Regions from separate parts of the Lysinibacillus sp. FSL H8-0500 genome, predicted to be linked through region 2. Evidence: a T-box and tRNA genes for the amino acid it is inferred to sense, from the RefSeq annotation. Region 2 holds a T-box; the other holds one or more tRNA genes.
The links. A T-box is a leader RNA that pairs with one kind of tRNA and senses whether it is charged. The one in region 2 lies ahead of alaS (alanine--tRNA ligase), so its partner is inferred to be a tRNA-Ala.

Region 1 (14,864 bases), 1.8 Mb from region 2:
GTCTACATTTTAAGGGATATAGTGATAAAATACAATTAAATTCTAAATTGTGGGGGTGATATAGGTGAAAGGTACGTTGGGAGAGATACTATTAATTATAACATTGGTCCCTGTTATTTCGTATGCAATTATCCAACCTGTAAGCTTTAAGGCAGCCATCGTGCCATTTGATTTAGCGGAAAAATTATATAACCTTCCTCGTATTGTCTCAGAGAAGGTGGATGGCCTAATGAATGAAGAAGGCGTAGGGGAAGGTAGCGATTATATATTATCTAATAGTAATACGGAATATTTAACATATGAGCATTTAGCTGATTTAACAGAGAAGGAGCTGCGTATTGCACGGAATGAATTATACGCGCGCCATGGTTTTATTTTTGGAGCAGAGGATTTGAAAATGTATTTTCAGAATCAAGTTTGGTATGAAGAAAATAGTAATTTTTCAGAAACCTCTCTTTCTGATATAGAATTGGCCAATGTTTATCTTATTTCAACTTTAGAAAATAGTTTGAAACATACATCTGAATTTATTATCCCTTACAGTTATAATGCTTATTTGGATACTTCAGATATAGCCAATTATTCTCAAGAGCAATTGAAATATATTCGAAATGAGATATTTGCCCGTCACGGCTACCAATTTGCTAGTGGTCCGTTACAGGAATACTTTGGTAGTAAGCCTTGGTATGTTGCAAATCCTTATTTCCATGATCAGCAGTTAAGCGATGTGGAGCTTGCTAATATTGAATTTATCCAATCATATGAATGACCTAAGAATTTTGTAGAAGTATAGTTTTGAGCAACCTAAAATAAAAATTTCTTATGGATACCTAAATACAGAGTTAGTAGATAAACTTTCCTACTTAACCTATGTTATTGAGAAAGGTTGTTGGGCATATCCAACAGCCTTTATTGTCATATGACACTAATCACTATTTTGCTAAATTGAAAATAAGAAAAAGGGGGGCTTTGGATGAAAAGAGGAAAAATTAGTCTAAGCTGGTTGGAGTAGGTGTGTTCCTTGTCATAGGTTTATTATGTTTAGTCCAGTATAACGAGTTAGTAAAAAAGGAAGAAACAACAGAAGCTTTATGGGTATAAATTGGTTATCAGTTACAACAATGCTTCAATTTAATTCCTAATTTAGTAGAAGCAACAAAAGTTTATATGGCACATGAGGAGCAAATTTTTACAAGTCTTGCAGAGGTACGAACATGATACGGTGGAGCTGCCACAATGGAGGAGTTAACAGCTGCTTTAAGCCGTTTACTAGTTGTCGTAGAAAACTATCCTGATTTAAAGGCGAATCAGTAATTTACATAGCTAATGGATGAATTAGCAGGAACAGAAAATCGCTTGGTAGTTGCGAGTCAAAGCTACAATAATGATGTAAAAGAATGTAATAGCAATATACGCACTTTTCTGACGAGTATGTTTGGCTTTGAACGAAAAAATTATTTTGAAGTAAGAGACGATGCGAAAGCAACACCTACGATTGATTTCAGAGGTGAGTAAGACTAGAAAACAGTTGTTGTTATTATTTGTCCTACTTATGATGTTGCTATTAAGCGCATTGGCAAATGTGCCAGAACGGCCAGCAACTTCTAGCTTTGTTTTTGCTTATCAAAACATGGTGGATGATGATGTAGAAAAAGAGTTGAATACGGGGGGCAAGTGATTCGGCAATGGGGAATTAATCAAAAAGATATCAATAATGAAATATTGATTTTTGCGACAACTGATCAAGGTGTGAGAAATAATGTTGTAAGGATTGCTGTCGGGCAAGGGCCAGAAGGGAATTATTCAAATGGTAAGCTAGGGCGAATGCTCGATGAATATATGATGCCTTCTTTAGAAAATGGCGATTATATACGTGCCTTTACGCATGTAGTAGATGAGATTCAAGCAGAAGAAGGAAGTGAATAGGGAGGGTTAGTGGTAATGGCTGAAGAGCCGTGGGATATAAGATACTTTATTCCTTATTGCACTGATCTTATTTTGGGGGTTTGTCTTTTATGCGGCTATTTGGGGAAAAGGCTCATCCACGGATGGTTTATCAAATGATTATGGAGGTAGTGGTAGTTATTTAGGTGGGGATTCAGATCGGAATTTTAAGTGTATACAAAGGGGGAAGCAGAGTGAAAATTATGAAGCAGGTAGTATTTTTAATGATGTTGTTACTATTGGTAGGTTGTGGCGAGGTGCAATCTGACGGTGAAGTAGTAAAGAGCGTTGCAAGTGAGGCAGAGGATACAAATTCTACAGAGGATATAGAAGGCACATTGATTCAGATAAATGCTACAAGTGGCGATGCGATAGAGAATGGTTGTTATGAAGGAGAAATTTATATTGAGGCGGAGGATACTTGTGCTTTACCGTTAGAATGTGAGAACGCTGAAACTTGTATAGCGCGTGGAGACGAATTAGTGCGAATATTGGAGGAGGAGTATGGTTCACTAACTGCGGAGGAGTCGGTTGCAACTGATTTAGAGGGTGTTCATGATTTGTATACCTATGAAATTGATAATGACGTTGAGCAAATTCTGACAGAGGATGATGTAACGGATGAGGATATGGAATATCATGCGGAACTATGGTTTGATTTTGCATGGTTAATTCCAGAGTCGGAACGCGAAGATATCAATCAATTTATCGTGTTTGAAAGTGGCGATACATTGGCGTATGTTAATTTACATGATGATGAGGGGAAGTATTGGACATTAGGCATGAACAATGAAAATATTGAGTTAGCATCTGAAACAATGATTACGTATATTCATGAATATGCACACTACCTATCATTGAGAGATGGCGAACAAAATATTTGGGTAGACTTAGAGGCTTGTGAAGATGTGCTGATTGAAGATACAGGCTGTTTTTATGAGGATGCCTATTTAACAGCCTTTTATGAGCAGTTTTGGAATCCAGCAAGCGAATACGAGGAAGATTATGTATCAGGCTATGCAGCAAGTTCGGTAGTAGAGGACTTTGCAGAATCATTTGCCCATTTTGTGTTGACACCGCAGCCAATAGACATCAGTACAGTGGCTGATGAAAAAATTGCTTTCTTTTATGGATCAGACTACTTTGTAGAATTGCGTGCACATATTTTAACGCGTGCGGCAACATGGCTTGTGCGTGCCGTTGTGTAAGTAGTAGATAGAAAATAGTATTCGTTATACTTTGGTATATATAGATACTATTTTTTAATATGGATAGGTACTTACTATGCTGTTAGATAAAGGTTATCATATGACAAAAATATAGTAACAGTCCATCGTATAAAGCGACTATTTTCGCTACAATAAAAAACATTAGGGCTGCATAGGAGATGTTCCGAATGAATTCGAAGCACCTTCTTTATTTAACATTAGATTGAAGGAGATGGACACAGATAAAATGTTTGCCTCTATTCGTGACACAATACTAGGACAGTTCGTATTGTCCTCCGCAGTAGCAGCAAAGGTGATAGCGCATTAGTGCTATACATAAAAAAAGTGAAACTTACACAAAGAGAGATAGAAATAGCAAAATTAATGGTTACAGGTAAAAGTAATAAAGAGATCGCCATAGCGCTTTATATCGCAGAAGGTACAGTGCGAAACTATGTAAGTAATTTATATAATTTAGTTTAGAGGTTATTGATTGAGTACAAGCGATTGTATAGTTGAAGGATTTTTTTAGTATTGAAATAGTCAAAGCAGAAACATGGATTTACAATGTTTCTGCTTTTCTATTTAAATGAGGTTCACACAAGAGAAGGATATAGAGTATAATTTTCTAGTCTTTTATTTTTACGGGGGGAAATTTAAATATAACTTTAGTGGAGGTCTATAATGAATTATAGAATTATGAATAAACAAGTGTTTGAACAAGCACAAGTTCGCTCTGTTTCAGATGTAGTATTCATGGAAGAGGAACTGGCAAATGGCATGAAGTTAGCTATTTCGAAAAAGGACCCAACACTTACTTTATTTTTAGTAGAGATAGATGGACAGAAAAAGTTTGATGTTCGATGGGATGATTCATCTGAAATTTTCAACGGCTGGTATTCAGCGTGGGATAACTTCCTATGGTGCTTGAGTGTAGTAGATACACAAAGTGTACAGAATCAAGAAGAGTAATTAGTGAAGCAGGAATTGGGTTTTCAAGAAATACCTCAGTTCCTGCTTCGTATTAAAAGAAGTTATTTCTATTAAGATAAAGTTTATTAAAAAAGTACTTGCGTAATATATAGTCTATATGTTAAATTATTAAATGTTGCTAAGAGAGGTGACAAAACATCTATCTCGTTTGAAAAAGCAACTAAATAAATTTTTAAAAAAGTATTGACATAAAAAGATGTTGGTGCTAAGATATAAAAGTTGTTGTTGAAAGTAGTATGAACCTTGAAAACTGAACAAGCAAAACGTAATCAATCAAGTTTTAAGTAGCTAGCTTCGGCTAGTGAACAAAACAAAAATTTTGGACATCAAAATTGATGCCAGCAAAACAATTTGAGCAAATCAAATTTCTTTTATGGAGAGTTTGATCCTGGCTCAGGACGAACGCTGGCGGCGTGCCTAATACATGCAAGTCGAGCGAACAGAGAAGGAGCTTGCTCCTTCGACGTTAGCGGCGGACGGGTGAGTAACACGTGGGCAACCTACCCTATAGTTTGGGATAACTCCGGGAAACCGGGGCTAATACCGAATCATCTCTTTTGCTTCATGGTAAAAGACTAAAAGACGGTTTCGGCTGTCGCTATAGGATGGGCCCGCGGCGCATTAGCTAGTTGGTGAGGTAATGGCTCACCAAGGCGACGATGCGTAGCCGACCTGAGAGGGTGATCGGCCACACTGGGACTGAGACACGGCCCAGACTCCTACGGGAGGCAGCAGTAGGGAATCTTCCACAATGGGCGAAAGCCTGATGGAGCAACGCCGCGTGAGTGAAGAAGGTTTTCGGATCGTAAAACTCTGTTGTAAGGGAAGAACAAGTACAGTAGTAACTGGCTGTACCTTGACGGTACCTTATTAGAAAGCCACGGCTAACTACGTGCCAGCAGCCGCGGTAATACGTAGGTGGCAAGCGTTGTCCGGAATTATTGGGCGTAAAGCGCGCGCAGGCGGTCCTTTAAGTCTGATGTGAAAGCCCACGGCTCAACCGTGGAGGGTCATTGGAAACTGGGGGACTTGAGTGCAGAAGAGGAAAGTGGAATTCCAAGTGTAGCGGTGAAATGCGTAGAGATTTGGAGGAACACCAGTGGCGAAGGCGACTTTCTGGTCTGTAACTGACGCTGAGGCGCGAAAGCGTGGGGAGCAAACAGGATTAGATACCCTGGTAGTCCACGCCGTAAACGATGAGTGCTAAGTGTTAGGGGGTTTCCGCCCCTTAGTGCTGCAGCTAACGCATTAAGCACTCCGCCTGGGGAGTACGGTCGCAAGACTGAAACTCAAAGGAATTGACGGGGGCCCGCACAAGCGGTGGAGCATGTGGTTTAATTCGAAGCAACGCGAAGAACCTTACCAGGTCTTGACATCCCGTTGACCACTGTAGAGATATAGTTTCCCCTTCGGGGGCAACGGTGACAGGTGGTGCATGGTTGTCGTCAGCTCGTGTCGTGAGATGTTGGGTTAAGTCCCGCAACGAGCGCAACCCTTGATCTTAGTTGCCATCATTTAGTTGGGCACTCTAAGGTGACTGCCGGTGACAAACCGGAGGAAGGTGGGGATGACGTCAAATCATCATGCCCCTTATGACCTGGGCTACACACGTGCTACAATGGACGATACAAACGGTTGCCAACTCGCGAGAGGGAGCTAATCCGATAAAGTCGTTCTCAGTTCGGATTGTAGGCTGCAACTCGCCTACATGAAGCCGGAATCGCTAGTAATCGCGGATCAGCATGCCGCGGTGAATACGTTCCCGGGCCTTGTACACACCGCCCGTCACACCACGAGAGTTTGTAACACCCGAAGTCGGTGAGGTAACCTTTTGGAGCCAGCCGCCGAAGGTGGGATAGATGATTGGGGTGAAGTCGTAACAAGGTAGCCGTATCGGAAGGTGCGGCTGGATCACCTCCTTTCTAAGGATATTTACGGAAGGTTTCATCGAGGATGAAACAATGATTACGTTTTGCGTTCAGTTTTGAAGGTTTATGAATAATTATATAAAACTTCCAAGAGGGCCTATAGCTCAGCTGGTTAGAGCGCACGCCTGATAAGCGTGAGGTCGATGGTTCGAGTCCATTTAGGCCCACCATATATACCTCTTGGGGCCTTAGCTCAGCTGGGAGAGCGCCTGCCTTGCACGCAGGAGGTCAGCGGTTCGATCCCGCTAGGCTCCACCATTTTTTTGTTCTTTGAAAACTGGATAAAACGACATTGAAATTGTAACAAACACATTTTTTAAGTTTTTTTATAGGCTTAATAATTTAAGGGTTTTGAGATACGAGTTAGGCAAGGAAGCGATTGAGTGAGTGAAGCTGACGCTGTATAACGACGTATATCGAAAGCCGTAGGTTAAGTTATTAAGGGCGCACGGCGAATGCCTTGGCACTAGGAGCCGATGAAGGACGGCACTAACACCGATATGCTTCGGGGAGCTGTAAGTGAGCTTTGATCCGGAGATTTCCGAATGGGGGAACCCACTACGTTTAATCGCGTAGGATCTTGACGTGAATTCATAGCGTCTTGAAGGCAGACCCAGGGAACTGAAACATCTAAGTACCTGGAGGAAGAGAAAGAAAAATCGATTCCCTGAGTAGCGGCGAGCGAAACGGGAAGAGCCCAAACCAAGAGGCTTGCCTCTTGGGGTTGTAGGACACTCTATACGGAGTTACAAAAGAGCGAGTTAGATGAAGCGACTTGGAAAGGTCCGCCAGAGCAGGTAACAGCCCTGTAGTCGAAAGTTCGTTCTCTCCAGAGTGGATCCTGAGTACGGCGGAACACGTGAAATTCCGTCGGAATCCGGGAGGACCATCTCCCAAGGCTAAATACTACCTAGTGACCGATAGTGAACCAGTACCGTGAGGGAAAGGTGAAAAGCACCCCGGAAGGGGAGTGAAAGAGATCCTGAAACCGTGTGCCTACAAGTAGTTAGAGCCCGTTAATGGGTGATAGCGTGCCTTTTGTAGAATGAACCGGCGAGTTACGATTACGTGCAAGGTTAAGCTGTAGAAGGCGGAGCCGCAGCGAAAGCGAGTCTGAATAGGGCGAAATAGTACGTGGTCGTAGACCCGAAACCAGGTGATCTACCCATGTCCAGGGTGAAGGTAAGGTAACACTTACTGGAGGCCCGAACCCACGCACGTTGAAAAGTGCGGGGATGAGGTGTGGGTAGCGGAGAAATTCCAATCGAACCTGGAGATAGCTGGTTCTCTCCGAAATAGCTTTAGGGCTAGCCTCGTGATGAGAATACTGGAGGTAGAGCACTGTTTGGACGAGGGGGCCATCCCGGTTTACCGAATTCAGACAAACTCCGAATGCCAGATATTTATACACGGGAGTCAGACTGCGAGTGATAAGATCCGTAGTCAAAAGGGAAACAGCCCAGACCACCAGCTAAGGTCCCCAAGTAATCGTTAAGTGGAAAAGGATGTGGCGTTGCACAGACAACCAGGATGTTGGCTTAGAAGCAGCCATCATTTAAAGAGTGCGTAATAGCTCACTGGTCGAGTGACGCTGCGCCGAAAATGTATCGGGGCTAAACGATTCACCGAAGCTGTGGATTGACATCTACGATGTCAGTGGTAGGAGAGCGTTCTAAGTGCGTTGAAGTCAGACCGGAAGGACTGGTGGAGCGCTTAGAAGTGAGAATGCCGGTATGAGTAGCGAAAGACGGGTGAGAATCCCGTCCACCGTATGACTAAGGTTTCCTGAGGAAGGCTCGTCCGCTCAGGGTTAGTCGGGACCTAAGCCGAGGCCGATAGGCGTAGGCGATGGACAACAGGTTGATATTCCTGTACCACCTCCTCACCGTTTGAGAAATGGGGGGACGCAGGAGGATAGGGTAAGCGCGCTGTTGGATATGCGCGTCCAAGCAGATAGGCGTGTGTGTAGGCAAATCCGCACACTGTAACGCCAAGCTGTGATGGCGAGTCCGTATGGACGAAGTTCCTGATTTCACACTGCCAAGAAAAGCCTCTATCGAGGTGAGAGGTGCCCGTACCGCAAACCGACACAGGTAGTCGAGGAGAGAATCCTAAGGTGTGCGAGAGAACTCTCGTTAAGGAACTCGGCAAAATGACCCCGTAACTTCGGGAGAAGGGGTGCTCTGATAGGGTGAAAGCCCGAGAGAGCCGCAGTGAATAGGCCCAGGCGACTGTTTAGCAAAAACACAGGTCTCTGCAAAACCGTAAGGTGACGTATAGGGGCTGACGCCTGCCCGGTGCTGGAAGGTTAAGAGGAGTGGTTAGCGCAAGCGAAGCTGCGAATTGAAGCCCCAGTAAACGGCGGCCGTAACTATAACGGTCCTAAGGTAGCGAAATTCCTTGTCGGGTAAGTTCCGACCCGCACGAAAGGCGTAACGATCTGGGCACTGTCTCAACGAGAGACTCGGTGAAATTATAGTACCTGTGAAGATGCAGGTTACCCGCGACAGGACGGAAAGACCCCGTGGAGCTTTACTGTAGCCTGATATTGAATTTTGGTACAACTTGTACAGGATAGGTAGGAGCCAGAGATCTCGGAGCGCCAGCTTCGAAGGAGGCGTCGGTGGGATACTACCCTGGTTGTATTGAAATTCTAACCCATGCCCCTAAGCGGGGCAGGAGACAGTGTCAGGCGGACAGTTTGACTGGGGCGGTCGCCTCCTAAAAGGTAACGGAGGCGCCCAAAGGTTCCCTCAGAATGGTTGGAAATCATTCGTAGAGTGTAAAGGCACAAGGGAGCTTGACTGCGAGACCTACAAGTCGAGCAGGGTCGAAAGACGGGCTTAGTGATCCGGTGGTTCCGCATGGAAGGGCCATCGCTCAACGGATAAAAGCTACCCCGGGGATAACAGGCTTATCTCCCCCAAGAGTCCACATCGACGGGGAGGTTTGGCACCTCGATGTCGGCTCATCGCATCCTGGGGCTGTAGTCGGTCCCAAGGGTTGGGCTGTTCGCCCATTAAAGCGGTACGCGAGCTGGGTTCAGAACGTCGTGAGACAGTTCGGTCCCTATCCGTCGTGGGCGTAGGAAATTTGAGAGGAGCTGTCCTTAGTACGAGAGGACCGGGATGGACACACCGCTGGTGTACCAGTTGTCTTGCCAAAGGCATCGCTGGGTAGCTATGTGTGGACGGGATAAGTGCTGAAAGCATCTAAGCATGAAGCCCCCCTCAAGATGAGATTTCCCATTACGCAAGTAAGTAAGATCCCTCAAAGACGATGAGGTAGATAGGTTCGAGGTGGAAGTGTGGCGACACATGGAGCTGACGAATACTAATCGATCGAGGACTTAACCAAAATATTTGTTACAGTCAATGCACCGTTTATCCAGTTTTGAAAGAATAAAATATTATAATATACTTGTAATTTTTATAAAATATGTTATAATAAGTATTGTCTTTCAAATAGTCTAGTGATAATGGCAAAGAGGTCACACCCGTTTCCATACCGAACACGGAAGTTAAGTTCTTTAGCGCCGATGGTAGTTGGGGGCTTCCCCCTGTGAGAGTAGGACGTCGCTAGGCATATTACCCAGGAGGATTAGCTCAGCTGGGAGAGCATCTGCCTTACAAGCAGAGGGTCGGCGGTTCGAGCCCGTCATCCTCCACCATATGCCGGTTTAGCTCAGCAGGTAGAGCAACTGACTTGTAATCAGTAGGTCGTGGGTTCGATTCCTATAGCCGGCACCATTTTCCGAGCCATTAGCTCAGTTGGTAGAGCATCTGACTTTTAATCAGAGGGTCGAAGGTTCGAGTCCTTCATGGCTCACCATTTTGAAATAATAATAAGCGGGTGTGGCGGAATTGGCAGACGCACTAGACTTAGGATCTAGCGCCGCAAGGCGTGGGGGTTCGACTCCCTTCACCCGCACCATTATTTTCATTGCCAGATAAAAAACGTATGCACATGCGGAAGTAGTTCAGTGGTAGAACACCACCTTGCCAAGGTGGGGGTCGCGAGTTCGAACCTCGTCTTCCGCTCCAAATGTGCCGGGGTGGCGGAACTGGCAGACGCACAGGACTTAAAATCCTGCGGTAGGTGACTACCGTACCGGTTCGATTCCGGTCCTCGGCACCATTTTAAATGCGCCCGTAGCTCAATTGGATAGAGCGTCTGACTACGGATCAGAAGGTTATGGGTTCGACTCCTGTCGGGCGCGCCAAAAGAACAACGGGAAGTAGCTCAGCTTGGTAGAGCACTTGGTTTGGGACCAAGGGGTCGCAGGTTCGAATCCTGTCTTCCCGACCATTTCCTAAAAATTATGGGGCCTTAGCTCAGCTGGGAGAGCGCCTGCCTTGCACGCAGGAGGTCAGCGGTTCGATCCCGCTAGGCTCCACCAATTCAATTACATGAACCTTGAAAACTGAACAAGCAAAACGTAATCAATCAAGTTTTAAGTAGCTAGCTTCGGCTAGTGAACAAAACAAAAATTTTGGACATCAAAATTGATGCCAGCAAAACAATTTGAGCAAATCAAATTTCTTTTTATGGAGAGTTTGATCCTGGCTCAGGACGAACGCTGGCGGCGTGCCTAATACATGCAAGTCGAGCGAACAGAGAAGGAGCTTGCTCCTTCAACGTTAGCGGCGGACGGGTGAGTAACACGTGGGCAACCTACCCTATAGTTTGGGATAACTCCGGGAAACCGGGGCTAATACCGAATAATCTCTTATGCTTCATGGTAAAAGACTAAAAGACGGTTTCGGCTGTCGCTATAGGATGGGCCCGCGGCGCATTAGCTAGTTGGTGAGGTAATGGCTCACCAAGGCGACGATGCGTAGCCGACCTGAGAGGGTGATCGGCCACACTGGGACTGAGACACGGCCCAGACTCCTACGGGAGGCAGCAGTAGGGAATCTTCCACAATGGGCGAAAGCCTGATGGAGCAACGCCGCGTGAGTGAAGAAGGTTTTCGGATCGTAAAACTCTGTTGTAAGGGAAGAACAAGTACAGTAGTAACTGGCTGTACCTTGACGGTACCTTATTAGAAAGCCACGGCTAACTACGTGCCAGCAGCCGCGGTAATACGTAGGTGGCAAGCGTTGTCCGGAATTATTGGGCGTAAAGCGCGCGCAGGCGGTCCTTTAAGTCTGATGTGAAAGCCCACGGCTCAACCGTGGAGGGTCATTGGAAACTGGGGGACTTGAGTGCAGAAGAGGAAAGTGGAATTCCAAGTGTAGCGGTGAAATGCGTAGAGATTTGGAGGAACACCAGTGGCGAAGGCGACTTTCTGGTCTGTAACTGACGCTGAGGCGCGAAAGCGTGGGGAGCAAACAGGATTAGATACCCTGGTAGTCCACGCCGTAAACGATGAGTGCTAAGTGTTAGGGGGTTTCCGCCCCTTAGTGCTGCAGCTAACGCATTAAGCACTCCGCCTGGGGAGTACGGTCGCAAGACTGAAACTCAAAGGAATTGACGGGGGCCCGCACAAGCGGTGGAGCATGTGGTTTAATTCGAAGCAACGCGAAGAACCTTACCAGGTCTTGACATCCCGTTGACCACTGTAGAGATATAGTTTCCCCTTCGGGGGCAACGGTGACAGGTGGTGCATGGTTGTCGTCAGCTCGTGTCGTGAGATGTTGGGTTAAGTCCCGCAACGAGCGCAACCCTTGATCTTAGTTGCCATCATTTAGTTGGGCACTCTAAGGTGACTGCCGGTGACAAACCGGAGGAAGGTGGGGATGACGTCAAATCATCATGCCCCTTATGACCTGGGCTACACACGTGCTACAATGGACGATACAAACGGTTGCCAACTCGCGAGAGGGAGCTAATCCGATAAAGTCGTTCTCAGTTCGGATTGTAGGCTGCAACTCGCCTACATGAAGCCGGAATCGCTAGTAATCGCGGATCAGCATGCCGCGGTGAATACGTTCCCGGGCCTTGTACACACCGCCCGTCACACCACGAGAGTTTGTAACACCCGAAGTCGGTGAGGTAACCTTTTGGAGCCAGCCGCCGAAGGTGGGATAGATGATTGGGGTGAAGTCGTAACAAGGTAGCCGTATCGGAAGGTGCGGCTGGATCACCTCCTTTCTAAGGATATTTACGGAATGTTTCATCGAGGATGAAACAATGATTACGTTTTGCGTTCAGTTTTGAAGGCTCATTCTTTCTGAATGAAACACTTCATATATGTGCTCCTGTCGCTACGCTTTCGTCGCAAAGCTGCGAAGAAGTAGAAGCAGGCAGTAGCTTTGTTCTTTGAAAACTGGATAAAACGACATTGAAATTGTAACAAGCTGTTTTTGTGCGAAAGCGCAGCGACAGCAACAAACACATTTATTTTTTAAGTTTTTTTATAGGCTTAATAACTTGGTTAAGTTATTAAGGGCGCACGGCGAATGCCTTGGCACTAGGAGCCGATGAAGGACGGCACTAACACCGATATGCTTCGGGGAGCTGTAAGTGAGCTTTGATCCGGAGATTTCCGAATGGGGGAACCCACTACGTTTAATCGCGTAGGATCTTGACGTGAATTCATAGCGTCTTGAAGGCAGACCCAGGGAACTGAAACATCTAAGTACCTGGAGGAAGAGAAAGAAAAATCGATTCCCTGAGTAGCGGCGAGCGAAACGGGAAGAGCCCAAACCAAGAGGCTTGCCTCTTGGGGTTGTAGGACACTCTATACGGAGTTACAAAAGAGCGAGTTAGATGAAGCGACTTGGAAAGGTCCGCCAGAGCAGGTAACAGCCCTGTAGTCGAAAGTTCGTTCTCTCCAGAGTGGATCCTGAGTACGGCGGAACACGTGAAATTCCGTCGGAATCCGGGAGGACCATCTCCCAAGGCTAAATACTACCTAGTGACCGATAGTGAACCAGTACCGTGAGGGAAAGGTGAAAAGCACCCCGGAAGGGGAGTGAAAGAGATCCTGAAACCGTGTGCCTACAAGTAGTTAGAGCCCGTTAATGGGTGATAGCGTGCCTTTTGTAGAATGAACCGGCGAGTTACGATTACGTGCAAGGTTAAGCTGTAGAAGGCGGAGCCGCAGCGAAAGCGAGTCTGAATAGGGCGAAATAGTACGTGGTCGTAGACCCGAAACCAGGTGATCTACCCATGTCCAGGGTGAAGGTAAGGTAACACTTACTGGAGGCCCGAACCCACGCACGTTGAAAAGTGCGGGGATGAGGTGTGGGTAGCGGAGAAATTCCAATCGAACCTGGAGATAGCTGGTTCTCTCCGAAATAGCTTTAGGGCTAGCCTCGTGATGAGAATACTGGAGGTAGAGCACTGTTTGGACGAGGGGGCCATCCCGGTTTACCGAATTCAGACAAACTCCGAATGCCAGATATTTATACACGGGAGTCAGACTGCGAGTGATAAGATCCGTAGTCAAAAGGGAAACAGCCCAGACCACCAGCTAAGGTCCCCAAGTAATCGTTAAGTGGAAAAGGATGTGGCGTTGCACAGACAACCAGGATGTTGGCTTAGAAGCAGCCATCATTTAAAGAGTGCGTAATAGCTCACTGGTCGAGTGACGCTGCGCCGAAAATGTATCGGGGCTAAACGATTCACCGAAGCTGTGGATTGACATCTACGATGTCAGTGGTAGGAGAGCGTTCTAAGTGCGTTGAAGTCAGACCGGAAGGACTGGTGGAGCGCTTAGAAGTGAGAATGCCGGTATGAGTAGCGAAAGACGGGTGAGAATCCCGTCCACCGTATGACTAAGGTTTCCTGAGGAAGGCTCGTCCGCTCAGGGTTAGTCGGGACCTAAGCCGAGGCCGATAGGCGTAGGCGATGGACAACAGGTTGATATTCCTGTACCACCTCCTCACCGTTTGAGAAATGGGGGGACGCAGGAGGATAGGGTAAGCGCGCTGTTGGATATGCGCGTCCAAGCAGATAGGCGTGTGTGTAGGCAAATCCGCACACTGTAACGCCAAGCTGTGATGGCGAGTCCGTATGGACGAAGTTCCTGATTTCACACTGCCAAGAAAAGCCTCTATCGAGGTGAGAGGTGCCCGTACCGCAAACCGACACAGGTAGTCGAGGAGAGAATCCTAAGGTGTGCGAGAGAACTCTCGTTAAGGAACTCGGCAAAATGACCCCGTAACTTCGGGAGAAGGGGTGCTCTGATAGGGTGAAAGCCCGAGAGAGCCGCAGTGAATAGGCCCAGGCGACTGTTTAGCAAAAACACAGGTCTCTGCAAAACCGTAAGGTGACGTATAGGGGCTGACGCCTGCCCGGTGCTGGAAGGTTAAGAGGAGTGGTTAGCGCAAGCGAAGCTGCGAATTGAAGCCCCAGTAAACGGCGGCCGTAACTATAACGGTCCTAAGGTAGCGAAATTCCTTGTCGGGTAAGTTCCGACCCGCACGAAAGGCGTAACGATCTGGGCACTGTCTCAACGAGAGACTCGGTGAAATTATAGTACCTGTGAAGATGCAGGTTACCCGCGACAGGACGGAAAGACCCCGTGGAGCTTTACTGTAGCCTGATATTGAATTTTGGTACAACTTGTACAGGATAGGTAGGAGCCAGAGATCTCGGAGCGCCAGCTTCGAAGGAGGCGTCGGTGGGATACTACCCTGGTTGTATTGAAATTCTAACCCATGCCCCTAAGCGGGGCAGGAGACAGTGTCAGGCGGACAGTTTGACTGGGGCGGTCGCCTCCTAAAAGGTAACGGAGGCGCCCAAAGGTTCCCTCAGAATGGTTGGAAATCATTCGTAGAGTGTAAAGGCACAAGGGAGCTTGACTGCGAGACCTACAAGTCGAGCAGGGTCGAAAGACGGG
Region 2 (14,864 bases):
GGGGCTATCTAGCATTGGAGGTTCAGCCTCATTTTCCTTTAAAATATTAATTTCTTTATTTAGTCGCTCCATTTTACGGTCTAATTCAGCAGCCTGGAGAGCGGCTTCTTTTAATTCTATACGAATATGCTCAGGCACTTCCTTGTTATATTTATAATAAATTTTATGCTCAAGGCTTGCCCAAAAATCCATAGCAATTGTGCGAATTTGAATTTCTGTGTAAACCTTAGCCATACGATCAGACATAAAAATTGGTACTTTTATAATAAGATGAAGACTTTGATAACCATTATCCTTGGGGTTGGCAATATAGTCTTTAATCTCTACAATCTCAATATCATGTTGTGCCTGTAGCATAGCACTAACTTTATAAATATCCTCTACAAAGGAACATGTAATACGAGCACCTGCTATATCACGAATATTTTCACGAATAGCTTCAAGTGATGGATGAATGCCTCTTTTCATGATTTTGGCTAAAATACTTTTGGGCGATTTCATACGTGTTGAAACATGCTCGATTGGATTATATTCATGAATAAGCTTAAATTCTTCTTGTAAAATATTAATTTTTGTTTCTACTTCCTGTAAAGCCGATTTATAGGCTAAAAAGAAGCGAGTTAGCTCTGTTTGAAATGATGCGAAAGATGCTATCTCATATTCAGTTTTCATTTATTATCCATCCTTTCTTCTAAGTTTATTCCTTTTTAATTTTATTTTATGCAGAGAAGTTATGAATCGCAATGAATTAGCTAACTATTGGAGATTTTTGTATTCTTCTATAAGAAGAGACCTACTATATAACCGTTATAAAGGGAAAAAGGTTTCATTAAATAAAAAGAAAGCAAAGGGGAGCCCCTTTGCTTTAAGCAATAATTTTAGCATTTAAGTTATAACGTTTATTAAATTCATCGACAAATACTTGCAAATCAATAGATGTTTCAATATAAGGTTCTGTTTCTTGGTCACGCAGGAAACCACACGTTGCCTTTAAGGATTTAGAAAACTCAAGCAGCATTTGCTCATTATCAAGCTGAATCTGTATAGCAAGAGAGTGATCTCTTTTATTGACCTTGAAATATTTGCCATCAATAATACGCTCTAAATTTGTTTCTTGAAAAGGAAAAACATATTCTTTGTAGATAAGATTCACAGTATCCCGCCTTCTTTACAATATTTTACTACATCTGTATACGGTAGATCTCCACCAAAAATAGAGAGGGCACTACCAATTGTGACATGAAGCCTTCCTTTGGCTAAATCATTGAACTTTGCTAAATCCTCCAATGAACGAACACCGCCTGCATAGGTAGTTGGAATAGATGTCCAGGCAGCTAAATCCCGTACTAAACTTTCCTGCATGCCACCCTTTTTTCCTTCCACATCCACCGCATGAATCAACAATTCATCACAGAAGCCTTCGATATAAGCAATGGATTTGGCATTGACTTCAAAATCACTGAATTTTGTCCATTTATCAGTCATTACAAACCACTTACCATCTCGCATTTTACAGCTTAGATCAATCACAAGATGCTCCTTGCCAATTTGCTGACAAAGTTGCTGTAAACGCGCTACATCTAGTTGTCCATCATGAAAGATAAAGGAAGTCACAATAATATGTGAAGCACCTGCCTCAATAAAGCGCTGTGCATTTTCAGTTGTAATACCACCGCCAATCTGTAAGCCTTGCGGATAGGCAGCTAAAGCAGAGAGGGCTGCTTCTTCATTTCCTGAACCAAGCATAATAACATGTCCACCTGTTAAATGATCGTTTGCAAACATTTGGGCATAGTAGCTTGCATCATAACTAGAAATAAAATTTTCAACGACTGTTTGATCTGCATGCCCCAGCGTACTCCCCACAATTTGTTTTACTTTGCCATCGTGTAAATCGATGCAAGGTCTAAATTCCAATCCTTCCACAATCCTTCCGTACAAAATCTTATTTATCTTGATCCAGTAGAAGTGCAAGTCCCTGCTGTATTAAGATAAGGTCTTAGTGAGTGTCCCACAAGATGTAATTGATTCTATCATAGCATGGAAAGAATCATAAAAGCAGAGAATTGTCATTTATCGAAATAATATGAGAATAAGAGAGCGAAAATATTTTTGACAACGCTATTTTGCACAGGCTATGGTAAAATAAAGGGATTGACAATGATACGAAAGGACGAACCCGAACATGACAGACCAATTCGATTTATTTGAGCTTAATAAGTTTTTTATACTCGGACGTCCAATCGTCTCTATTTTTCATAATGCCCAAAATATGTATTCCATTGTGCGCGTGAAAATTCAAGAGACAAACTTGCAATATGAAGATAAAGAAATTATTGTGGTTGGCTATTTTCCCCCGCTACAAATGGATGAGCAATATCGTTTTACAGGTAACTTAAAACAGCATCCAAAGTATGGTGTGCAATTTCAAATTGAGACATTTGCGAAGGAAGTACCAGCAACTGAACAAGGAATTATCCATTATTTATCGAGCGATTTATTTGTGGGCATTGGTAAAAAAACAGCCGAAACGATTGTTGATAAGCTTGGAGCGAATGCACTGAGACTGATTTTAGAGGATGCTGGTGCACTAGATATTGTGCCGCGCCTATCCGCAGATAAAAAAGAGATTATTCGTAGCACCATCGAACAAAATCTCGGCTTAGAGCGTGTAATGATTCAGCTTAATGAGTGGGGATTTGGCCCACAGCTTGGTATGAAAATTTATCAAACCTATCGTACAGAGGCGATAGAGCTGCTAATGGCAAATCCATACCGTCTTATTGAAGATATCGAAGGAATTGGTTTCTTTCGAGCAGATGAGTTAGGTGCCAAGTTAGGGATTACAGGTAATCATCCTGACCGTGTCAAGGCAGCTATTTTGCATATATTAAATACAGCGGCTTTATCGGATGGTCATGTGTATTTGGATGCAGAACATGTTTTACCACTTGTCAAGGATATGCTGGAGCAGAGTCAACAGCAGGAAATTCCGTTTGAGGCTATTTCACAGGCATGTATAGAGCTGCGAGAAGAAAGCAAGATTTGTGGTGAGGAAACAAGATTATATTTGCCTTCTCTGTATTTTTCAGAGATAGGTATTGCCTCTAAAATCGTAACCCTTATTGAACGGAATCGGGAGGCAGAGCATTTTAGTAAGGATGAAATTCGCAAAGCAATTGGTGAGACAGAGGAGCGACTGCATGTCACCTATGCAGAGACACAAGCGAATGCCATTGAGCAGGCTCTAAATTCAGCGGTCATGATTTTAACAGGTGGACCTGGTACTGGGAAAACAACGGTTGTACGTGGGATCGTTGAAGTCTATGCACAGCTTCATGGGTTATCATTAAATCCAAAAGAATATGCACAAAAAGAACAGCCTTTTCCCATTATTCTTTGTGCACCAACAGGGCGTGCTGCTAAACGCTTGGCTGAATCAACAGAGCTTCCTGCAATGACCATCCATCGTTTACTGGGCTTTACAGGACAAGAAAAAGAGGAAGAAACAGAGCGAGAAGTGACAGGGAAGCTCATTATTGTGGATGAGATGTCAATGGTTGATACATGGCTTGCCCATCAACTATTAAAGTCTTTACATGAGGATGTACAGGTAGTCTTTGTTGGCGACCAAGATCAGCTTCCTCCAGTAGGTCCAGGACAGGTACTAAAGGATTTATTGGCATCAAAACAGTTGCCAACTGTTGAATTAACGGATGTTTATAGACAAGCGGAAGGTTCAACGATTATCGAACTAGCCCATCAAATAAAAAAAGGAACGATTCCTAATAATTTAACGATGAAAACAACTGATCGTTCATTTATCAAAGCATCAGCCGATCAAGTGGCAAATGTAGTTACACAGGTGGTCAAGAGTGCTGTTGCAAAAGGACAAGAGATTCGCAATATCCAAGTGCTTGCGCCTATGTATAAAGGGCCGGCTGGTATTGACAATTTAAATAAAATGATTCAAGAGCTGATTAACCCTAATGATACAGGCACACGCAAAGAGCTTGTTTTTGGTGATACCACCTATCGCATCAAAGACAAAGTGCTACAACTTGTCAACCAGCCTGAAAGCAATGTTTTTAATGGGGACATGGGAGAAGTTGTTAGTATTATTAAGGCGAAGGAAACAATCGAAAAGCAGGATTTACTAGTTGTATCCTTCGATGGCATTGAGGTAACGTATCAACGTGGTGATCTCAATCAGCTAACACTTGCCTACTGCTGCTCTATTCATAAATCGCAGGGCTCTGAGTTTCAGACCGTGATTATGCCTGTTGTAAGAGGCTACTCGAAAATGCTACGACGCAATCTTTTATATACAGGCATTACACGAGCAAAAAATTTCTTGATTTTATGTGGCGAGGCAGATGTGTTGGCAGATGGCCTACAGCGTACAGATGATCTTCAACGTTTTACCTCCTTACGTGCACGACTAAATCCAATGGAGGTGGCTGAAGAGCTAGTAGAGGTAGAGGCAGTTTCTGTAGCAGATGGAGATCGTCAGGAGTCATTATCCACTGACTATAAGCTTACCGTAGAAACCGCACCTACTATTCATCCACTGATTGGTATGGATCATGTATCACCTTATGATTTTTTAGAAAACTAAAGCATTTTAAATGTGAACCCGATTAGGCCGTAGCTGATCGGGTTTTTGTCATAAGCCAGATGTCACCTACTATTTAGATATTTCATATACTACATGAGTACAAAAACATAGAGGTATTTAGGGGTGATAGCGTGCCAATTCGAACGGGACAGCAATATATTGATCGTATTGATGCTTTAAACACGTATATTTCGTTGGACGGGGAAGTCGTGAGAGGTAAGGTGTCAGAGCATCCTGCATTTAAGGGGGTTATGCAGAGTCAAGCAAAGCTCTTTGATTTACAGCATCACCAGGAGCTTCTTGAAACAATGACCTATGAATCGCCAACTAGTAAAGAGAGGGTGGGGGTATCCTTTCTTCAAGTGATAACGTCAGAGGACCTTGTGAAAAGGCGTTATGCTGCGCAAGAATGGGCTTTATCCTCTCATGGCTTTATGGGAAGAAGTCCTGATTATATGAATACAACATTAATGGCCTTAGCTTCAGCATCGGACTTTTTAAAAGATAAGCCAAACTGTTTTCCAGAGCATTTACTACAGTTTTATGATTATGCCCGTGAGCATGATTTAACAATGACACATACCTTTATAGAGCCTCAAGTAAATCGCAAGCGCTACTATATTGAGGATGAGGAAGTGACCATTGCTGCAAAAATTGTGGGAAAAACAAGTAAAGGGTTAATAATAAAAGGGGCAAGATTGCTTGCTACACAAGGAGGTATCACAGACGAGCTACTTGTGTTATCAACCAATGGCTATGATGAATGGAAGGCTTTTGGCTTTTCTATACCGAGTAATACAGCAGGTTTAAAGTTTTTGTGTCGACAATCCTTTGTTGGAGGAGATTCGACCTTTGATCATCCATTAAGTGCTCGTTTTGAAGAGATGGATACTATTGTTGTTTTTGACGATGTGATTGTCCCATGGGAACGCGTTTTTTATTATGAAAATGTGGATGTCGCGAATGATTTTATGAATGTTAGCGGCTTTCAGGCGTACACACTACACCAAGTGCTTTCTCGCCAAATTGCGAAAACAGAATTTGTGCTAGGAGTTGTACAGTCGATCGTTGACACCATTAATATTGGTGATTACCAGCATGTACAACAAAAAGTGGTTGATATTATCGTAACATTAGAAACAATGAAAGCATTGCTCTTAAAATCAGAAATCGAGGCACAGCGAGATCAATTTGGCTTTGTGAGACCAGATCTTTCCACATTACAGGTCGCTATTCAAATTTTTCCGAAAGTCTATCCGACCTTTACCGAAATTATTCAATTGCTTGGCGCGAGTGGCTTAATGTCCATCCCAAGTGCACAAGCCTTTGCTAAGGATGAGGGTGACCTTGCATACTACTTACAATCATTTCAAGATGGTGGGGAGGAACGTGTTCAAAAATTCCGCTTAGCTTGGGATTTAACAATGAGTAGCTTTGGTACAAGGCAAACATTGTATGAACGCTTTTTCTTTGGTGATCCTATTCGTTTATCGAGCATCCTGTACAAAAATTACGACAGAGGGCATTTAGTGAAGCGAGTAGAAAATTTTTTAGCGGATAATATGTAAGAGACGAATACGGACCATCCTCGATGAAGGGGATGGTTCGTGATTTAGCGAAAGGTGAAAGTACCATACAACAGCAGATGACAGCCAAAATAAACAATAGTCAGAAGTAGATAATAATTGATCCCTCTAATCTTTTGAGACTTTATTAAAACTGATTTTCTTCAGAGGGAATCCAGATATTAAGCTATTCTTATTGGCATATGTATGTTTAAGTAATATTATAATTTGTCGGTAAAAAAGATATTACTTTTAAATACTTATTATTATAAGGTAAAGGAATATAAACTGCAATGTTTTGACTGTTTAGATTTTTAAGAATATAATAAATTAGGACGGGCTTCTCAGTTATTAGTAGGATATTCAAAGTTGGTAGTTAAAATCTATGTAAAATGATTTTAATATTTTTAACGTAAGCGCTGTAGAAGAAAAATACTTCTTTCTATATAGCATCAAGCGTTGACACAATTCTCGTTCTTTTTTATAATGCACTGTAGAATAGTAAAAACGATGATGGAACAAGTACGTTTTTGTGCGTGTAGAAGAAAGGGATTTCTAGGCTGAAAAAATCCTCACAATCGCAACTACGGAAAGCTACTCCAGAGTGCAGCTAATCCCTGCCGTTCACTGACGTTACAAGTGCTAGAGAGGTAAGTGTTTTTACATGCTTACAACTAGGGTGGTACCGCGAGATTGTTACAAGTCCTCGTCCCTTTATTGGGATGAGGGCTTTTTTGCATGGCTATCGTATTTTTACAACACATTTTAGGAGGAATTTTTTACATGAAAGCAGCAGATATTCGTCGTATGTATTTAGAGTTCTTTAAAGAAAAAGGGCATCATCATGAGCCATCAGCACCACTTGTGCCTATTAATGATCCATCATTACTGTGGATTAATTCAGGTGTTGCTACATTAAAGCCGTATTTTGATGGACGTGTAATTCCTGATAATCCACGTATTACGAATGCACAAAAATCAATTCGTACCAATGACATTGAAAATGTAGGGAAAACAGCACGTCATCATACATTTTTTGAAATGCTAGGGAACTTTTCGATTGGTGATTACTTCAAAAAAGAAGCCATTCACTACGCTTGGGAGTTTTTAACGGATAAAAAATGGATGGGCTTTGATCCAGAGCTATTATCTATTACAATTCATCCTGAGGATCAGGAAGCCTATGATGTTTGGCATCAGGAAATTGGACTTCCAGAAGAGCGTTTAATTCGTTTGGAAGGGAATTTCTGGGATATAGGTGAGGGCCCATCTGGTCCAAACTCGGAGATTTTTTATGATCGTGGCGAAGAATATGGTTCGGATGAAAATGATCCAGAAATGTATCCTGGAGGAGAAAATGAACGTTATCTTGAGGTTTGGAACTTAGTGTTCTCGCAATTTAACCACAATCCTGATGGTACGTATACACCACTACCAAAGCAAAATATTGATACAGGTATGGGCTTAGAGCGTATCGTATCCGTTGTGCAAAATGTACCAACAAATTTTGATACTGATTTATTTATGCCGATTATTGAAAAAATCGAGGAATTTGCTAACCGCAAATATAAACGTCCTGGTGAGGTAGATTTACATGAAATCTTCGGCTCAGAGGAAGATATTAATACACCATTTAAAGTCATTGCAGACCATATTCGTACAGTAGCATTTGCGATTGGGGATGGCGCACTTCCATCAAATGAAGGCCGTGGCTATGTATTGCGCCGCTTACTACGTCGTGCTGTTCGTTATGCGAAGCAAATTGGTATCGAGAAACCATTTATGTTTGAACTAGTACCAACTGTGGGTAAAATTATGGAAGACTTCTATCCAGAGGTAACGGAAAAATGCGAATTTATTCAACGTGTCATTAAAAATGAAGAAATTCGCTTCCATGAAACATTAGACGGTGGTCTGGCTATCTTTAACGAGGTAGTTGAATCACAAAAAGAGGCTGATCATGATTATATTCCAGGGGCAGATGCCTTCCGTTTATACGATACGTACGGCTTCCCAATCGAATTAACAGAGGAATATGCAGAAGAAGTAGGCATGAAGGTTGACCATGAAGGCTTTGAGGCAGCGATGGAGGAACAACGTGAACGTGCGCGTGCAGCTCGTCAAGATGTGGATTCGATGCAAGTACAAAATGAAGTATTAGCGAATTTAACGGTTGCCAGTGAATTTGTTGGCTTTGATACATTAACAGCAGACACGGAAATTGTAGCGTTGATTGTGGAGGGTCAAGTAGCAAAAGTTGCTGCAGAAGGTCAAGAAGCGCTTGTCATGTTAGCAACAACACCATTTTACGCTGAAATGGGTGGACAAATTGCTGATAGTGGTACTATTTCGAATGATAGCTTTACAGCAGTTGTCAAAGATGTACAAAAAGCACCAAATGGACAACCGCTTCATACTGTAGTTGTTGAATCTGGTGAAATGCATGTGGAAGATGCAGTCACAGCCGTTGTCAATCGTGATGACCGCAATTTAGTTATTAAAAACCATACAGCGACACATATTATGCAACGCGCATTAAAAGATGTGCTAGGTGACCACGTTAACCAAGCTGGTTCATATGTAGGACCTGATCGTTTACGTTTTGACTTCTCCCATTTTGGGCAAGTAACAAAAGAGGAATTACAGCAAATTGAACGTATTGTCAATGAAAAAGTGTGGGATGATATAGAGGTCGTAATTGAAGAAATGGGTATTGATGAAGCAAAAGCGAAGGGTGCAATGGCATTATTCGGTGAAAAATATGGCGATATTGTACGCGTTGTGTCCGTTGGAGAGTATTCAATCGAACTATGTGGTGGTATTCATGTCAAACGTTCTTCTGAAATTGGCTTTTTTAAAATTGTGTCAGAGGGTGGCATTGGTGCAGGTACACGCCGTATCGAAGCGGTAACTGGTAAGGTGGCTTATGAAACAATAAAAGAGGAGGAGGCTTTACTAAATGATGCCGCAGCATTATTAAAAGCAAATCCGAAAGATATTGTGACGAAAGTACAGGCATTACAAACTGACTATAAAGATTTACAACGTGAAAATGAAGCACTATCTCAAAAAATTGCCAATGCTCAAGCTGGCGCAATTATTGATGCAGCCCAAACATTTGGTGATGTGACAGTGCTCGCTACAAAGGTAGAAGCGAAGGATAATAATCAATTGCGTCAAATGATGGATGATTTAAAAGCAAAAATGCCAAAGGCTGTGATTGTTCTTGGTGCGGTTGATAGTGACAAAGTGATGCTATGTGCAGGAGTGTCAAAAGATTTAGTTGGTGGCAATTATCATGCAGGAAATATTGTGAAAATGGTGGCTGAAAGCTGTGGTGGTAAAGGCGGTGGTCGTCCAGATATGGCGATGGCAGGCGCTAAAGATGCATCAAAACTTGATGAAGCATTACTTTCTGTGTATGATTATGTTAAATCCATTTAATTAATTCACCAAAACATGTTATAATAAAGAGAAATTGGAGATGAGCTTGTTCGCACATCTCCTTATTTCTGAAAGCGAGGTGCTGGTCATGAGTTCATTTGATCAAACGATGAAATTTAATTTTCCAGAAGAATCAATGGAACAGGAAGTCAAGCAGGTAATGTTGAAAGTACATTCTTCATTAGAGGAAAAGGGATATAACCCTATCAATCAGATTGTTGGTTACTTACTTTCTGGTGATCCGGCGTATATTCCTCGCCATCAGGATGCTCGTAACTTAATTCGCAAGCTTGAACGTGACGAAATTCTTGAAGAGCTTGTTAAATTTTATATTAAAAAGAATAACGAGGACTAGAAATGAGAATTATGGGATTAGACGTTGGGTCAAAAACCGTTGGCGTTGCTGTAAGTGATGCGCTTGGTTGGACTGCTCAAGGTATTGAAACCGTAAAAATTGATGAAGCTAACGGAGAGTTCGGCATTGACCGCATCGCCGAGCTAGTAAAGGAATATGCTATAACAGAATTTGTTGTAGGATTCCCAAAAAACATGAATAATACGGTAGGACCGCGTGGTGAAGCATCCGAGAACTATAAAAAGTTGTTGGAAGAAACATTTTCACTACCGGTTAAGCTATGGGATGAACGTTTAACAACGATGGCAGCAGAACGTATGCTGATCGAGGCGGACGTGAGTCGCAAAAAGCGCAAGCAGGTTATTGATAAAATGGCAGCTGTGATGATTTTACAAGGCTACTTAGATAGCAAAAATTAATTGATGAGGTGACAATACATGGCGCACGAGCATAACCATGAAGAAGAATTACATGTTCAACACATTACAGTGATTGACGAGAACGGAAACGAGCAGCTTTGTGAAGTGATTCACGTTCATGAATCCCCAGAGTTTAGTAAATCATATGTATTTTACTCAATGGTAGGCGCAGAAGAAGATGAGGATGGCTCAGTTGAAATTTTTGTTTCTTCATTTGTACCATCTGAAAATGGTGAAGATGGTGAATTAACACCAATCGAAACTGAAGCAGAGTGGGATATGGTAGAGGACGTTTTAAACGCTTTAGAGGATGAATACGAAGACTAATCTTCTAACTCAAAGCTTGGAACAAGGATCGCAGCTTGCAGTCCTTGTTCCTTTTTTAGTTTCTGCTCAATGCTGGTATAAGAGTGATCAAAAAAAGAAGAGTTCGCTCAATGATGGTATAAGAGTGATCAAAAAAAGAAGAAATCGCTCAATAATGGTGTAAGAGTGATCAAAAAAAGAGAATCTGCTCAATAATAGCATAAAAGAGACGTAGCGGCTCAATAATTATTATAGAAGGAGAAATTTATATGAATGAAGAAATACAAGAATTTATAATGGTTGGAGAAGATGGTCTGGAGCAACATTGTCGTGTGGTGCTGACATTTGATGCTGAGGAAAAATCATATGTCTTATTCTCAATTTTGGATGAACATGGTGAAGAAATTCCAGGAGATCTTTCCGCTATGACATTTGAGTATGATGACAATAGTGGGGAAATGATAAATTTACAGCCTGTTGAAACAGACTTAGAGTGGGAAATGATTAATGAGGTAGTGTTAGCACTTCTCGATGAATTTGAGGAAGAGCCCCAGTTAATTACTGTGATAGATGAAGAGGGCAGAGATCAAATTTGTGAGGTGATTCATACGTTTTCATCTGAACAATTTGGCAAATCGTATGTTTTATATGTGCCTGCAACGGATGAGCCGATGGAAGAACGTGAGATCTTTGCTGCACAATATATCGCTGGCACGAATGGGCATATTGAAGAGCTATTGCCGATTGAGTCGGATGAAGAGTGGGAATTTGTTGCAGAAGTAGTAAACACTTTATAGCTTGAACAATTTCTATAGAAATTAAAAAATCTGCTAACGAAAGTTGTTGGCAGATTTTTTTACATATGTAATTTCTCCTGAATTGTCGATTTCTGTTTGTCGTGAAAGTTGATTTCTAGTATGATATTGGATAGTGATAGGGGGGAAACCCGTGGATAACGGTTCAAAAAAACAAGAAATGTTTGCAAAAATGCAAGAAAAAAAATCTGAGGTAAAAATTGTGAGAAAAATCGTTGCAATTACTGCTATTGTCTTTGTGCTGATTATAGGAATCGGTGGCTTAATTGGCTACAATTATGTCAAAGGTGCATTAAAGCCGCTAGATCCTGATGCCACAAAAACAATTGCAGTTGAAGTACCAATCGGTTCTGGTTTAAGCTCTATTTCCACGCTATTAGAGGAAAAAGGTGTTATTAAGGATGCGCGTGTCTTTAAATATTATGCAAAATTTAAAAATGAATCACAATTCCAAGCAGGGAATTATGATTTAACACAAGCAATGACATTTGATGAGCTCATTGAAAGTCTGAAAACAGGGAAGGTATATCGTAAGCCTGTCTTTACGATGACAATTCCTGAAGGCTTAACACTTGAACAAATTGGACAAATTATTGAAAAGAAAACGCCATATACACAGCAGGAATTTATGGATTTAGTGACAAGTGATACATTTGTTCAACAAATGATGGCCAATTACCCTGAACTTGTGACCGAGGCTGTGTTAGCTGACAACATTCGCTATGATTTAGAGGGCTATTTATACCCAGCAACCTACCCCTATTATGAAGAAAAGCCATCTTTAGAGGGGATTGTAGAGGAAATGATAGCGGCTATGAATAATGTGGTGAAAAATTACAGTGATGTTTTAGCAGAAAAACAAATGTCTGTGCATCAGCTATTAACATTTGCTTCATTACTGGAAGAAGAGGCGACTGCTCAAACAGATCGAGAAACAATCGCGAGCGTCTTCTATAACCGAATAAATACAGATATGCCATTACAAACAGATCCTACGGTTTTATATGCACTTGGTGATCATAAAGACCGCGTCCTATATGAAGATTTAGAAGTGGATAATGCCTACAACACTTATAAAAATAAAGGCTTACCACCCGGTCCTATAGCAGGCGCTGGTAAAACGTCGATCGAGGCAACATTAAACCCAAGCGAAACAGAGTACTTCTACTTCTTGGCAGATAAAGAGGGTGTCAACCACTTCTCCAAAACTTATGATGAGCATTTACAGAAGGTCGAAAAATATTTACGTCAGGCAGAGTAAGCATAAACGTATAGCACGAAAATAGAAGGAAAGAAAAATAGCTTTCCTTCTATTTTCGTGCTATTATAAAGTGTGATTTTTGGTCAATCCGCATTCTATGTGAAATAAATATGCGTGGTGGCAATTGTTTAAGCACATTTAAAACAATTGCTTATTTTTGTATGAGTAAGTACCAAGACTTTATGTTTGGTCTTTTTCTTTTTGTTAAATGATGAAGCACAGACAACGGCAAAGCGCACGTTGCCTTTTAAATGAGGGTGAAACAATGGAATTATCAGATGAATATATACAATCATTTATACAGCCACGTAATGCATTGCTTTTAGAAATGGAAGCATATGCGGAAGAGAATCATGTACCAATTATGCAGCTAGCAGCGATTGATGCATTAAATCAGCTACTACGTATTCAAAATCCGTCAAAAATTTTAGAGATCGGCACGGCAATTGGATATTCAGCGATCAGAATGGCAGAGGCATTGCCACATGTACAAATTGTTACAATTGAGCGTGATACAGAGCGTGTAACAGCAGCAAAGGCTTATATTGAACGTTCAACTGTAGCAGATCGCATTACGGTCATTGAAGGAGACGCGTTAGAGGTGGATGATCAAGTCATTCACACAACATTTGATGCTGTTTTTATTGATGCCGCAAAGGGACAATATCAGCGCTTTTTTGAAAAATATGCGCCTCTCGTAGCATCAGGTGGTGTGCTGTATATTGATAATATGTATATGCATGGCTTGTCAGATTTAGATTTAAAGGATGTGCCACGTCGTAAGCGTACAATGATTCGCAATTTAAAAAACTTCACGGATTGGATTATGCAGCACCCCGATTATACAAGTGCTTTTTTACCAGTCGGTGATGGTTTATTACTATGTTTGAAGAGGTGACTACTATGAAAAAACCAGAATTGCTTGTGACACCACAATCAATAAAACATATAAAAGCACTTTTAAATGCTGGAGCAGATGCTTTTGTTATTGGTGAACAACAATTTGGTCTACGTCTAGCAGGAGAATTCTCTGTTGATGAAGTGGAAGAAGCAACAAAGCTTATTCACGCAGCAGGTAAAAAAGTGTATGTGGCAGTCAATGCCCTATTCCATAATGAGAAACTAGAAGCACTTGCTAACTATTTACAAGAAATGCAGCGTATTGGTGTGGATCGTTTAATTTACGGTGATCCAGCCGTCCTCATACTTCGTCGTGAGCAAGGTGTTACCATTCCATTGCATTGGAATCCAGAGACAATTGCTACAAACTGGTTTACAGCTAATTATTGGGGTAAACGTGGTGCTACGCGTGCCATCTTAGCTCGTGAGCTTTCACTGGAGGAAGTATTAGAAATTAAGGAAAATGCGGAAGTTGAAATTGAAGTACAAGTACATGGGATGACATGTATGTTCCAATCAAAACGTCCATTACTAGGTCATTATTTCTTATACCGAGATAAAGTCATGGAAATTGAGAATCGCCAGGAACATCGCAATATGTTCCTGCATGATGATGAGCGCAATAATAAATATCCAATCTATGAGGATGCCAATGGTACACATATTTTTAGCCCAAATGATATGTGCGTGATTGATGAGCTTGGCGAATTATTTGAGGGTGGCATTGATGCGCTAAAAATCGAAGGCGTTTTACAAACACCAGAATATGTGGTCACAGTAACAGAAGCTTATCGTCAAGCTATTGATACTTATTTTGATGAGTCAGAAGAAGCCTATGAAGACATAAAAGATGATTTATTAGCTAAAATTGAAGCGATTCAGCCAGCGATTAGACCATTAGATACAGGCTTTATTTTTAAGGAAACAGTTTACTAGGAGGGGCAATACCATGGCATTAGCATTAGCACAAAATGACAAAATCCGTGACATTGTCGACGGTAAACGTGTCATTACAAAAAAACCAGAGCTACTTGCCCCAGCAGGTAGCTTAGAAAAATTAAAAATAGCAGTTCATTATGGAGCAGATGCCGTTTTTATTGGTGGACAAGAGTTTGGTTTACGCTCTAACGCAGATAATTTTACGATTGAAGAGATGCGTGAAGGTGTGGAATTTGCCAATC

Region 1: it has a tRNA-Ala gene. The T-box ahead of alaS (alanine--tRNA ligase) is inferred to sense a tRNA for this amino acid. The anticodon was not compared.

The regions. Positions count from the first base shown of each region.
Region 1 covers NZ_CP150292.1:141,235-156,098, forward strand. Annotated here, with positions in the region: gene MHB44_RS00670 (YARHG domain-containing protein) at 65-769, shown strand; partial or broken gene MHB44_RS00675 (LemA family protein) at 1,135-1,515, shown strand; gene MHB44_RS00680 (hypothetical protein) at 1,475-1,678, shown strand; gene MHB44_RS00685 (TPM domain-containing protein) at 1,675-1,926, shown strand; gene MHB44_RS00690 (putative zinc-binding metallopeptidase) at 2,148-3,152, shown strand; gene MHB44_RS00695 (LuxR C-terminal-related transcriptional regulator) at 3,537-3,635, shown strand; gene MHB44_RS00700 (hypothetical protein) at 3,837-4,124, shown strand; rRNA gene MHB44_RS00705 (16S ribosomal RNA) at 4,516-6,067, shown strand; tRNA gene MHB44_RS00710 (tRNA-Ile) at 6,167-6,243, shown strand; tRNA gene MHB44_RS00715 (tRNA-Ala) at 6,256-6,331, shown strand; rRNA gene MHB44_RS00720 (23S ribosomal RNA) at 6,502-9,430, shown strand; rRNA gene rrf (5S ribosomal RNA) at 9,542-9,657, shown strand; tRNA gene MHB44_RS00730 (tRNA-Val) at 9,668-9,743, shown strand; tRNA gene MHB44_RS00735 (tRNA-Thr) at 9,747-9,822, shown strand; tRNA gene MHB44_RS00740 (tRNA-Lys) at 9,829-9,904, shown strand; tRNA gene MHB44_RS00745 (tRNA-Leu) at 9,922-10,006, shown strand; tRNA gene MHB44_RS00750 (tRNA-Gly) at 10,042-10,116, shown strand; tRNA gene MHB44_RS00755 (tRNA-Leu) at 10,122-10,210, shown strand; tRNA gene MHB44_RS00760 (tRNA-Arg) at 10,219-10,295, shown strand; tRNA gene MHB44_RS00765 (tRNA-Pro) at 10,305-10,381, shown strand; tRNA gene MHB44_RS00770 (tRNA-Ala) at 10,397-10,472, shown strand; rRNA gene MHB44_RS00775 (16S ribosomal RNA) at 10,618-12,169, shown strand; rRNA gene MHB44_RS00780 (23S ribosomal RNA) at 12,451-14,864, shown strand, end outside.
Region 2 covers NZ_CP150292.1:3,177,200-3,192,063, reverse strand. Annotated here, with positions in the region: gene MHB44_RS15245 (GTP pyrophosphokinase family protein) at 1-672, opposite strand, end outside; gene MHB44_RS15240 (hypothetical protein) at 866-1,153, opposite strand; gene hisA (phosphoribosylformimino-5-aminoimidazole carboxamide ribotide isomerase) at 1,150-1,917, opposite strand; gene MHB44_RS15230 (ATP-dependent RecD-like DNA helicase) at 2,186-4,618, shown strand; gene hpaB (4-hydroxyphenylacetate 3-monooxygenase, oxygenase component) at 4,750-6,186, shown strand; T-box leader at 6,685-6,900, shown strand; gene alaS (alanine--tRNA ligase) at 6,967-9,627, shown strand; gene MHB44_RS15215 (IreB family regulatory phosphoprotein) at 9,716-9,982, shown strand; gene ruvX (Holliday junction resolvase RuvX) at 9,985-10,401, shown strand; gene MHB44_RS15205 (DUF1292 domain-containing protein) at 10,420-10,728, shown strand; gene MHB44_RS15200 (DUF1292 domain-containing protein) at 10,977-11,504, shown strand; gene mltG (endolytic transglycosylase MltG) at 11,656-12,783, shown strand; gene MHB44_RS15190 (O-methyltransferase) at 13,049-13,681, shown strand; gene MHB44_RS15185 (peptidase U32 family protein) at 13,687-14,619, shown strand; gene MHB44_RS15180 (U32 family peptidase) at 14,633-14,864, shown strand, end outside.